4 regions of the Rahnella inusitata genome follow, and region 1 is predicted to be linked to each of the others. Evidence: predicted binding sites of a transcription regulator. Region 1 holds the regulator's gene; each other region holds the start of a gene.

What was found. Region 1 encodes Fur, which represses iron uptake genes when iron is present. Its sites were predicted from a motif close to ATAATAATGAGAACNACTATCAA; they were not measured.
Region 2: the regulator Fur is predicted to act here: its motif matches at 1,228-1,250, upstream of I2123_RS11405 (TonB-dependent siderophore receptor).
Region 3: the regulator Fur is predicted to act here: its motif matches at 1,693-1,715, upstream of ftnA (non-heme ferritin).
Region 4: the regulator Fur is predicted to act here: its motif matches at 1,331-1,353, upstream of I2123_RS07685 (Nramp family divalent metal transporter).

What each region holds. Positions count from the first base shown of each region.
Region 1 is NZ_CP065024.1:3,744,507-3,747,690, reverse strand. It holds gene chiP (chitoporin ChiP) at 1-401, shown strand, start outside; gene chiQ (ChiQ/YbfN family lipoprotein) at 415-756, shown strand; gene fur (ferric iron uptake transcriptional regulator) at 1,062-1,517, opposite strand; gene fldA (flavodoxin FldA) at 1,832-2,359, opposite strand; gene I2123_RS17570 (methyl-accepting chemotaxis protein) at 2,779-3,184, shown strand, end outside.
Region 2 is NZ_CP065024.1:2,414,748-2,417,931, reverse strand. It holds gene I2123_RS11410 (glycoside hydrolase family 3 protein) at 1-1,015, shown strand, start outside; gene I2123_RS11405 (TonB-dependent siderophore receptor) at 1,399-3,184, shown strand, end outside.
Region 3 is NZ_CP065024.1:2,101,128-2,104,311, forward strand. It holds gene pip (prolyl aminopeptidase) at 250-1,206, shown strand; gene I2123_RS09850 (DNA polymerase III subunit theta) at 1,241-1,471, opposite strand; gene ftnA (non-heme ferritin) at 1,879-2,385, shown strand; gene yobA (CopC domain-containing protein YobA) at 2,522-2,908, shown strand; gene copD (copper homeostasis membrane protein CopD) at 2,912-3,184, shown strand, end outside.
Region 4 is NZ_CP065024.1:1,627,708-1,630,891, forward strand. It holds gene I2123_RS07680 (NupC/NupG family nucleoside CNT transporter) at 1-985, opposite strand, end outside; gene I2123_RS07685 (Nramp family divalent metal transporter) at 1,395-2,624, shown strand; gene I2123_RS07690 (DUF2502 domain-containing protein) at 2,696-3,130, opposite strand.

The DNA.
Region 1 (3,184 bases):
CTTATTCCTCATCTAACGGTCGTCTTGACGTGTGGTGGGATAACCGTTCTGACTTCAACGCCAACGGTGAAAAAGCGGTCTATGCCGGGGTGTTATACGATCTGGCGAAATGGGATCTGCCGGGCTTCGCGGTGGGCGGTTCTTACGTTTATGCATGGGACGCCAAGCCTAGCACCAATGCGGCTTATGACCAGAGCCAGCGCCTGAAAGAGAGCGCCTGGAGTCTGGACGCGCTGTACACCATTCAGGAAGGCCGCGCCAAAGGCACGCTGTTCAAACTGCATTACACCCAGTACGACAACCATTCGGATATCCCGAGCTGGGGCGGTGGTTACGGCAACATCTTCCAGGATGAAAAAGACGTCAAATTCATCGTTATCGCTCCATTCACTATTTTCTGAGGTCGCCATGTCGATGAATAAATTACTGATGATCGTTGTTACTTGCGTTTTCCTTGCAGGCTGTGCTCCGACAACGGCGCAAAAAGAAGACACCAAATTGCGTGAGGCCTACAGCGTCTGTATCAACAAGGCGGAAGGATCGCCAGACAAAATAGCCTCGTGCCAGACGGTTCTTGACGTCCTGAAACAGGAAAAAGCGCACAAGCAATTTGCCGAACAGGAAACAGTGCGGGTGGTGGATTACCAGCGCTGCCTTACCGCGCGTAAAACCGGGGACGGCCAGGCTTACGCCGACGACTGCGGCAAAATCTGGCAGGAAATCAGAGCGAATAATTCTCCTAAACCAACGAATTAAGGATGAGGTTGGAGATGGAAAAAATTCAGACTCAACGCACTGGCATCATTATGATGATACGCCAAAACCGCAAATTACCGGTGATGTCTGGATAAGCTCAGCCTCTGCCGAGGGGGCAGGCTTTCGCCGCGCAGAGCCGGTCACCGATAAGCTTTAAGCGAAACCGCATGAGGCTAAAAAAAAACGAAACCCCGGTTCTCCGGGGTTTTTTATATCTGATGTTCAGCGCTCAGGCCAAAAAAAAACCGCTTTTCAGCGGTTAGTTAAGGCTTTACGTTGACGGCAACTTCACCGAACCGGGCAGATTACTGCGCGGGTTTATCATTGTGCAAAGAATCATCTTCGCGGCAATCGCCTGCTTCACAGTGGCCGTACAAGTACAGGCTGTGGTTGGTCAGTTTGATGCCATGTTTCTTAGCGATTTCACGCTGACGACCTTCGATATATTCGTCGCGGAATTCAATCACGCGGCCACAATCTAAGCAGATCAGGTGGTCATGGTGATGTTGCTGGGTCAGTTCGAATACGGATTTGCCGCCTTCGAAGTTATGACGCGTTACGATACCGGCGTCATCAAACTGGTTCAGAACACGGTAAACCGTCGCCAGACCAATCTCTTCACCCATATCAATCAGTTGTTTGTACAGATCTTCCGCACTCACGTGATGACCTTCCGGCGCTTGCAGCACTTCCAGGATTTTAAGGCGCGGAAGCGTGACTTTTAAGCCGGCTTTCTTCAGTGCGGTGTTGTTGTCAGTCATGCGGATTCAGTCCTGTTACTATGTGCTAATCAAGTTGAGGCATGGAGCCTGTGGCATCAGCGGCACAAAAATGTTCGTTTAGGATCCTTCGTTTAACGGAAGTGTGCCGATCCCCTAAACGATTGCCTGTTAATAAAGATCACTAAATGCCGGTCACATCAGAGAATGCAACGACTTGATCGATAGAAAAAACAGATGAACTCAGTGTACCTTGATACTACTGAAAGTAACAATTTTGTTGTGGCTAAATTGTTAATTTCAGTAATAGTTTGGCCCTTCAATTGTAGAATAAATCCTCAGGGCCAACAGGGTTTTTAGCCAATAATTTCTGAAAGGCTTAATTCTTCTGTAATTTGCTTAACCCACGCATCAACGCGCTCATTGGTTAATTCAGGTTGACGGTCTTCGTCAATCGCCAGTCCGATGAAGTGTTTATCATCGGCCAGACCTTTAGAGGCTTCGAAATGATAGCCTTCTGTTGGCCAGTGACCCACAATCACCGCGCCGCGTGGCTCAATGATGTCGCGCACGGTGCCCAGTGCGTCACAGAAATATTCTGCATAGTCTTCCTGATCGCCACAGCCAAACAGCGCAACCAGCTTACCTTCGAAGTCGATCTCTTCCAGGCTTGGGAAGAAGTCATCCCAGTCACACTGGGCTTCACCGTAATACCAGGTTGGAATACCGATCAGCAAGATATCGAATTTTTCCAGATCCTCTTTGCTGCTCTTCGCAATGTCATGCACCTCAGCAACATCTTTACCCAGTTGTTTCTGGATCATTTTTGCGATGTTTTCGGTGTTACCTGTATCGGATCCAAAGAAGATTCCTACTACGGCCATAAGATGTCTAACCTCTTGTTCTCAATGATAAGCCCTGCATTGCAGGCAATAATAACGCTGATAATAGCAAACTTGCGGGGCGGAGAATATGCTTCCGCTCGCCTTCTTAACTGACGAATAAGTTTATCGGCCAAACTTTTTAAGTGTTATCGCCTTCGTGTCTTTTGAAAGTCTGTCTTTAACCTCAAAGTTATTGAGGTTAAAAGCAAAGTGAAGAAATAATCCGACACACTCCTTAAGTTTAAGCACGTCCAGCCGATAGATGATGCGAGAGCAATCTCAACATAATAAAGAAATCGATGCCCGGAGAGGTGTTCAAACATGTCCAGAGGCACCCGTCCGCTGGTTACGTGTCTTGATTCTCCGCATCCCCCTCAATCCTCAGACCAGAAACAGTCATGTTTCGAGAGAGGCATATCGTGCAGTTTTTGAAAAACATTACCATCAGGACCGCTTTATTAATCATTCTTGGCGTTTTTTGCGTCATGTGGGCCGGTGTATCGCTTTACACCGTCAACTCGCTTAACACATTGACCCAAAACACCAGGAACAGTTCCGAACTCGTCAACAATATGGCGCTGATCAGCAAAGGAAATGATCAGTATTTTCGCACCGTCACCCGCTTGAGCCGAGCCGTCTCACAGCTTCAGGCCGATCCGACCAAAGGGCCGGAAATTTTTGATACCGCAAAACAGTCTCTCGATGGCCTGACTCAGGCTCTGGCGGGATTTAAAGCCGCGGCACATCCGGGCCTGGAAGAATCTGCAGTTCAGGAGTTGCTTGCCAGCTGGGAGAGTCTCGTTGCCCAGGGTGTCACCCCGTTGT
Region 2 (3,184 bases), 1.3 Mb from region 1:
CTCGATCCTAAAAAATGTCTCCATCGAAGGTAAACCGCTGGAACAGGCAGGCGCAGGCTTCAGCCATCAGCTTCTGACCGATATTTTGCGCGGGCAATATGGCTTCAAAGGCGTGATCCTCAGCGACTGGCTGATCACCAGCACCTGCGATGACGTCTGCACCCACGGCACGCCGGAAGGTAAAGAGCCGGTACCAGGCGGGATGTCATGGGGAGTCGAAAATCTGACGCCGCAGCAGCGATTCGTCAAAGCGGTCAAAGCCGGTGTCGATCAGTTTGGCGGTGTGACCGACTCGCAGTTGCTGGTCAGCGCGGTGAAAGAAAAACAGTTGACTGAAGAACGCCTCAACGAATCGGTGATACGCATTCTTGAGCAAAAATTCCAGACCGGCCTGTTTGAAAATCCGTACGTCGATGTGCAGAAAGCGGTACAAACCGTTGGCCGCGCGGACTGGCAGAAAGAAGCCGATGCCGCACAGGGGCATTCGCTGGTGCTGCTGCAAAATACCGGCGATCTGTTACCGCTGAAAAAGGGCCAGAAAATCTGGCTGTACGGTATTGCACCGAAAGCCGCCGAGGCCGCCGGATTTACCGTGGTAGATTCACCGGAGAAAGCCGACGTGGCGCTCATCCGCGCGCAAACCCCTTATGAAAAACTGCATCAGGCGTGGTTCTTTGGTAAGCGTCATCACGAGGGCTCGCTGGAGTTTACCGGCGATAATGCCGATTATCAGGCCATCGTTAACGCCAGCAAACATGTGCCAACGGTAGTGACGGTGTATCTGGATCGCCCGGCGATTCTGAGCAATGTGAAGGATAAAGCCAGAGCCATCGTGGGGAATTTTGGCGTCAGCGACGCCGTGCTGTTTACCCGCCTCACCAGCGGGGAAGCCTTTACCGGCAAACTGCCATTCGAACTGCCGTCGTCGATGGAAGCGGTGCTAAAACAACAGCCTGATATGCCGCACGACAGCGAATCTCCGCTGTTTGATATTGGTTTTGGGCTGGCGCGCTGATCCCTTCAATTTCTGCGCCGTCACGGCTTTCGTCGTGGCGGCGTATCTTCTGGCAATGACCTGCACCGCCATTAAACACCCTGTTCGCTGATAATATCGCCCGGCCATTCCCTCCATTCCGCTCAAACAAAAACCACAAAACCCATGAATTTCATGCGGATAAAATGTCGCCACTTCACACTTTTTGAATAAAGTTCACTTGAATTTGTAAAATAATAATGATAACAATTATCATTAAGTTTAACATTCGTCTCGTTTTCGTAAATACCCTGCCTCTTTCTGGCCGGGCTTTCGTGCGGAACGTGGTTGGCTTCCGGGTTTATTTACACACGCATCAATTAATTACTCGAATAATGATCGGGTTATTTATAGGGATTATTACTATGTTGTTGGCTTTTCCCCTCAAACGCTCGGTGCTTTTGTGCGCCATGGCCGTGGCCCTTCCGGCCTCCTCGCTGGCCGCAGAAGATACAGTGGTTATCAAGGCATCACAGGCTGATACCGCTGATGCACCGACGCAGGGTTACAGTGCAAAAACGTCGAAAAGCGCGACTAAAACCGACCAGCCGCTGATCACCACCGGTCAGGCCGTTTCGGTCGTAACCCGTCAGCAGATGACGGATCAGAATGCGACGACAGTCAACGCAGCACTGAACTATACGCCAGGCGTATTCACTAACTTTGCCGGCGGCGCGACGCGTTATGACACGATCTCCCTGCGTGGTTTCCACGGCGGTGACGTCAACAACACTTTCCTTGATGGCCTGCGTATTTTGAGCGATGGCGCGAGCTATAACTCCATTCAGGTTGATCCTTGGTTCCTCGAACGTATTGATGTGGTAAAAGGCCCGTCTTCAGCCCTCTACGGCCAGAGTATTCCCGGCGGCGTCGTGGTTGAAACCACCAAGCGTCCGCAGTTCGCTGAAGAAGGTCATTTCCAGCTTTCCGGCGGCACGCAAAATACCAAAGGTGGCGCGTTCGATTACACCAATGCCATCAACGACCAGTGGGCATTTCGCCTGACCGGTATGACCCGCAGCAGCGATACCCAGTATGACCATCAGCGCGAAGAGCGTTATGCGATTTCCCCTCAGCTGATGTGGCAGCCGGATGAAAACACCTCGCTGTTGCTGCGCGCCTATCTGCAAAAAGATCCGTCCGGCGGTTATCACGCCGCCGTGCCTGCCGACGGCAGCCTGTACGGACAGAAACTGAGCCGTGGTTTCTTCGACGGTGAAACGGATCGCAACCAGTTCAAACGCTGGGAGCAGATCTACAGCTACGAATTCCAGCACGCGTTTAACGACGTCTGGTCATTCCGCCAGAACGCTAACTACACTCACTCCAATACCGAACTGGATCAGGTGTATCAGGCGGGCTGGAACGCAGATCGCACGCTGATGAACCGTTATTATTCCGGCGAGAAATCCTCTCTGGATACTTTCGCGATTGATAACCAGCTTGAAGCCGATTTCGCCACCGGCGAACTGGCGCACAAAGTGGTGCTGGGCTTTGACTATTCTCACTTCGTCAACGATCTGAAGTCTGACGGCGCCACTGCCGGTACGCTGAACCCGTACACCGGCGTTGGCATCGATACCCTCGATTATTACAGCCACACCCGCGGCAAAAACCGTTACGAGCAGATGGGCACGTATCTGCAGGACGAAATGAACTGGAACAAGTGGTTCCTGACCTTGTCAGGCCGCTACGATACGCTGAAAACCGACAGTCGCAGCTACGAAAGCATCTATGGCACCGACAGCCACAGCGAGCGTAAAGACAGCCACTTCAACAGCCGCGCTTCCCTGTTGTATGCATTTGATAACGGGATCTCTCCTTACGTCAGCTACAGTCAGGCGATGACGCCATCTGCCCTGCCGGGTGCCGACGGCACGTTGCTCAAACCGATGCAAAGTGAGCAATACGAAGCCGGGATCAAATACCAGCCGGTCGGTACGTCCGACATGTACACCGCAGCACTGTATGATCTGACGCAGGACGACGTGGGTAACCGCGTAGTGGTCGGCAGCTATTACGAGCCAGCGGGTAAAATCCGTTCGCAGGGTCTGGAGCTGGAAGCCAAGAAACAGGTCACCGAGCGCTTCAACGTGATGGCCGGTTATACCTACAACAAAGTCCGTATCCGCGATGCCAGCCAGAACAACG
Region 3 (3,184 bases), 1.6 Mb from region 1:
TTGGGTTGCTCACCTATTTAGAGCCAAATCCGTTCCGGTTGCAAGCTCCTTTGTGTTTCCAACAGTACTTTACAGTCACGGAATACGCCGCCGCTTAGCGGGGGAAAAAGAAATTGCGTGATAAGTATGCGAACAGCATACAAAAAGCCGATTTTCGTGGATTACAACTTGTTGTTGGCTGGCTGATGCGCTGTTATTGGGTTGTAAATGTATCCATCAATACTCTGGCCAACTAGAACAGGAAATGTCATGCCAAAATTAAAAGGGTTGTATCCACCGCGTGAGGCTTATGCCAGCGGCATGCTTGATACCGGCGACGGCCATCAGGTTTACTGGGAACGCAGCGGAAACCCACAAGGCAAACCGGCAGTCTTTATTCACGGCGGCCCCGGCGGCGGCTGTTCCTCCGTCCACCGTCAGTTGTTTGATCCGAATGATTATGACGTCATGCTGTTTGATCAGCGTGGCTGCGGGCGTTCAAAGCCTCATGCGAGCCTCGACAACAACACCACATGGCATCTGGTGGAAGATATCGAGCGTCTGCGTAAAATGGCAGGCGTTGAGAAATGGCTGGTGTTCGGCGGTTCGTGGGGTTCCACGCTGGCGCTGGCCTATGCCCAGACGCATCCCGAACATGTCAGCGAGATGGTGCTGCGTGGTATCTTCACCATGCGTAAGCAGGAACTGACCTGGTACTATCAGGACGGGGCATCGCGATTCTTCCCGGAAAAATGGCAGCGGATTTTGTCAATTTTATCAGAAGAAGAACGCAAAGACGTGATCGCCGCTTATCACAAGCGACTGACGTCAAACGACCGCGCAGTGCAACTGGAGGCCGCTAAAATCTGGAGCCTGTGGGAAGGGGAAACAGTCACGCTTCTGCCTGCGGAAGGTTCGGCGTCGTTTGGTGAAGATAACTTTGCGCTGGCCTTTGCCCGTATCGAAAACCATTACTTTACACATCTGGGTTTTTTAGAGACCGACGATCAACTGTTGAGAAATGTCGACCGCATCCGTCACATTCCTGCGGTGATTGTGCATGGCCGCTACGACATGGCCTGTCAGGTGCAAAACGCCTGGGATCTGGCGAAAGCCTGGCCGGAAGCCGAGCTGCACATTATCGAAGGAGCAGGGCACTCATTTGATGAGCCGGGCATTCTCGATCAACTGATCCGCACCAACCAGCAATTTGCTACCCGCCGTTAATCTTTCCTAATCCCGTTTACCTGCGCCAGCAACGTTACTTTTGCTTCGGTTCGTAAGGTAAGCGGGAGAATTTATGTGATTCCCCACGGTAATGCATCACGCGCTCACGAAAGTACGTGCGCAGGTGCTCAGGCTGCTGGCGTTCCACCATTTCAGCGACAACCGGCATGTTGTAACGCTCTTTGAAAGCGACCGCCGAGGCCGCCAGATCGATGTTGATGCGATCCATCTCTTCTTTACTGATTTCCGCCAGATTGATACTCATTGCGACATCCCGTGACTCTGTTTTGACCGGCATTGTACCCGAGGCCACCGCCGGGGTGAATGCTGACATCTTATTTTTATGAACAGCCATTAAGCTAAATTATTACTGATGTTATGCGGGTGAATAAGAACCATTCACGTTGTGGAATTGATAATTAGCTTCAATTAGACCGGGGGTTTTATTTTATCAAATAGGAATGATTCTTTTTAATATATACATGCATGTTAATGGTTCTCATTATTATATATTTGCCATTATAATTAATCCTTTTAAATCAATGAAATAAAATTAAATGTTGCTTATGTGGATATTAATGTGAATCGCCTGTTTTTATTTTGTGTCGATGCGGGCATAATGCGGATAAATAAACCCATTCCCCTGCCTTAATTTATTTATGGAGCCGCATCATGCTTAAAAAAGAAATGATCGATCAGCTTAATGAACAGCTGAACCTCGAGTTTTATTCTGCCAATTTATATTTGCAGATGAGTGCATGGTGCAGCGCCAAAGGCTACGAAGGTGCGGCTGCGTTTCTGAAAAAGCATTCCATGGAAGAGATGGATCACATGCATCGCCTGTTCAAATATGTCAGCGATACCGGTGCATTGCCTTTGCTGGGCGCGATTGCTGCACCGCCGGTGACATTTGAGTCTCTGTCCGATCTCTTCATGCAGACTTACGAGCATGAGCAATTGATCACTCAGAAAATCAACGAACTGGCCGATCTGGCGATGACTCTGAAAGATTATTCTTCCTTCAACTTCCTGCAATGGTACGTCGCAGAGCAGCATGAAGAAGAGACCTTGTTCAAATCCGTTCTCGACAAACTGTCGCTGGTCAGCAATACCGGCAACGGCTTGTTCTTCGTTGATAAAGATCTCAAAAATATGGCAGCGCAAGCCCCGGCGGCGTAAACCCCGTTTGTGATGCACATAAAACGCAGAATGCTCCGGCTTCTGCGTTTTTTTATGCATTTATGACAAACGTTTTGGGTTGGTTTGCGATAAAGTGACGGCGTTATAAATTCATCGTTACGCAAGCCAAGGAATCATCGTGTTGAAAAAAACCACCTCTCTTTGCCGTGCCATGGCAGTCTCAGCCGTATTGCTGAGCGGATTTATCTCATCGCAAGCCTTTGCGCATGCACATCTTAAAACTCAGACGCCCGCTGCGGACACCGTTCTTGCCGCCAGCCCGACAGAACTCTCACTCGGGTTCAGTGAAGGTATCGAACCAAATTTCAGCAAAATCACCCTGACCGGTGCAGATAAAAAAGCGGTTAAAACTGGCGCGTTAACGCTCGCTGCCAATGACAATACCCAGACGGTTGTCCCGTTACCCGACGCGCTGAGCCCGGGTAAATATTGGGTGACGTGGAGCGTGGTGTCGGTCGACGGTCATAAAACGAATGGTCAGTACAGCTTCACCGTTAAGTAAGTCATGAGCCTGACTGCGTTGTTTGTTCTGTGCCGGTTCGCCCATTTTGCCTCCCTGATGCAAATATTCGGGCTGAGCGTGTTTTGCTCCCTGCTGGCACCGGCCGGCTTTTCGGCGATGTTACTGCGAAAAAACCAGACACTGATGATGTGGTTTGGCGCGGTTGCGGCGGTAACGTCTGTCGGGATGCTGTCGATTCAGGCCATGCTGATGGGTAATGGCTGGAGTGATGGCCTGAACCTGAATGTCTGGTTGCTGGTGCTGACCACTACGTTT
Region 4 (3,184 bases), 2.1 Mb from region 1:
AATCAGCAGCAACTTTCTGCAGATCCAGCATGGCAACGAACTCGTTGGAAACCAGCTTGGTGGCCATCATGCTGCCGACCTGCAAGGCTTCGTGGCTTGGTACGCCCATCATCCATGCAAACGGATAGAAGACATAACCCAGTACGCCCTGGAAGGTGATACCGAATACCACGTCGAACAACGCATTCAGGCAAGAGATCAGTGCGATGAAACCAATCAACATGGCTGCAACGATGATCGCCACTTTGAAGCCGGCGAGGATGTATTCACCCAGCATTTCAAAGAAGCTCTGACCCTGATGCGTGTTACCGATCTGCAGGTCTTCTTCCGAATCAACTTTATAAGGGTTGATAAGCGACAATACGATAAAGGTACTGAACATGTTGAGTACCAGCGCAGCAACAACAAAGCGCGGTTCCAGCATGGTCATGTACGCACCCACGATCGACATAGAAACCGTCGACATTGCCGTAGCGGCCATGGTGTACATACGTTTTTCAGACATTTTGCCCAGAATATCTTTATACGCGATAAAGTTTTCTGACTGACCCAAAATCAGGGAACTGATGGCGTTGAAAGATTCCAGTTTTCCCATGCCATTAATTTTCGACAGTACCGTACCGATGATACGGATGACGAAAGGCAGTACGCGAATGTGCTGTAAAATACCGATCAGTGCGGAAATAAACACGATCGGACACAAGACTTTCAAGAAGAAGAACGCTAATCCCTTATCGCTCATGCCCCCAAATACGAAGCCGGTTCCTTCCGCAGCGAATCCTAATAATTTCTCAAACATATCTGAGAAGCCTTTCACAAAACCTAAACCAATAGATGAGTTCAGGAAGAAATAGGCTAATAGGACTTCAATCACTAACAGCTGAACGATGAACCGTAAACGGATACTTTTACGGTCACGGCTCACCAGTAAAGCGAGTACTGCGACAACGGCCAACGCTAATACAAAGTGCAAAATGTTAGACATGGGTGCTCCAAATTAGAGGCAGGCTATATTTCGACGGACATTCTATGTAACGCGTACATTTAAAACGTGAAGTCGCTTGCAAATATAGAAATTGCAGACATGAATTGCAACAAATCCCATTCCACCACACAAAAAATCAAGATGTTAAGAAAAATAGGCACAGTTTGCTTTCCTGTGCTAGCTTTATCATGTGCCGTAATGCGTTCTAAATCTGGTCAAACAGCCTCTGTTTTAGGAAAGCGCGCGCGTCCGGATTGAGAAAGCCGGGCGGGCGAATAACCACACAGTTATCACGTCGTCGCTTACTGCCTATCAGAATCATCGCTCAAATTTATCTAAATGCACTTGATAATCATTATCATTTAGACGATATTTGTGTAAGCGTAATAATTGTAGGGGTTAACACATTATGTTGAACAGCCGGACCGAATCTTCAGGCCGCGCATCCAGAAAGATGAAGCTTTCGTTGATGGGACCGGCTTTTATAGCCGCCATCGGTTACATCGATCCGGGTAACTTTGCGACAAATATCCAGGCCGGTGCTTCTTACGGCTACCAGTTGCTGTGGGTCGTCGTCTGGGCCAACGTGATGGCGATGTTGATCCAGCTTCTTTCTGCCAAGCTCGGTATCGCCACTGGCAAAAATCTCGCTGAACATATTCGCGATCGCTTCCCGCGTCCTGCCGTCTGGGCTTACTGGGTGCAGGCAGAAATTATTGCGATGGCCACCGATCTGGCAGAATTTATCGGTGCGGCCATCGGTTTCAAATTACTGCTCGGCGTGTCGCTGTTTCAGGGCGCGGTGCTGACCGGTATTGCCACCTTCATTATTCTTGCTCTGCAAAAGCGCGGACAAAAGCCGCTGGAACTGGTGATCGCCGGTCTTCTGCTGTTCGTGGCAGCCGCTTATATTGTCGAACTGTTCTTTTCGCAGCCGAGTATGGTCGCGCTGGGAAAAGGGATGTTAATTCCGGCGCTGCCGACCAGTGATTCCGTCTATCTGGCTGCCGGTGTGCTGGGGGCGACAATTATGCCCCACGTCATCTACCTGCACTCTTCGCTGACCCAGCGCGGGGGCAAGGCATCGAAAGCGCAACGTTATTCTGCCACCAAGCTGGATGTCGGGATCGCCATGACCATCGCGGGTTTCGTGAATCTGGCGATGATGGCGACCGCCGCTGCGGCTTTCCACTTTAGCGGGCACAGCGGTATCAGCGAGCTCGATGAGGCCTATCTGACGCTGCAACCTTTGCTCGGCCACGCCGCCGCCACCACCTTTGGCCTGAGTCTGGTCGCCGCCGGGTTGTCTTCGACCGTCGTCGGAACACTGGCCGGTCAGGTGGTCATGCAGGGCTTTGTGAAGTTCTATATCCCGATTTGGGTGCGTCGCGTCGTCACCATGATGCCGTCCTTTATCGTTATTCTGATGGGGCTCGACGCCACACGAATTCTGGTGATGAGCCAGGTGCTGCTGAGTTTCGGGATTGCGCTGGCGCTGTTGCCGCTGCTGGCGTTCACCGGCAACCGCAGCCTGATGGGTGAGATGACCAACACCAGAACGGTGCAATGGGCGGGGCGGCTGATTGTGCTGATTGTCGTCAGCCTTAACCTCTATCTGCTGATCGGCATGCTGAAATAACCTCAGCGCCGCAGCAATAAAAAACGGGACAGCGCAAACTGTCCCGTTTTTTTATCTGAAATCTTTGCGAATCAATGGCGGTGATCGCCATGACCCCGGTGATCATCATGTCTGTCGTGCCCGCGATCCGGGCCGCGACCTCTGTCGTGACCATGACCCCGGTCCGGCCCGCGACCATGATTATCATAATGCGGACGGCCATAATAGCGCGGCGGAGGTGGACGATGATGAGAACGGTTATCCCACCAGCCACGATCGCGCCAGCGGCCGCCATCCCAGTAATAGCCGCGATGGCTGCGTTCACCGTAGTAACGGCCGTGGTGATTGTTCCACCAGCCGGCATCACGCCAGTCATACCCATCCCAGTAATAACCGCGACGATCGCGGTCACCGATATTGATTGAAAGACCCGGAGTACTCAGGCTAAAGCTGCTGGCCTCTACAGCGGGAGCCGCAGCAGGAAGCAGTGCAAATAATAATGTACCAAACAGTAAAGGCTTAATCATAATGCCCCCAGATTCCTTATAATTTATGCTGACAGTTATAAGGCGAAGACACCC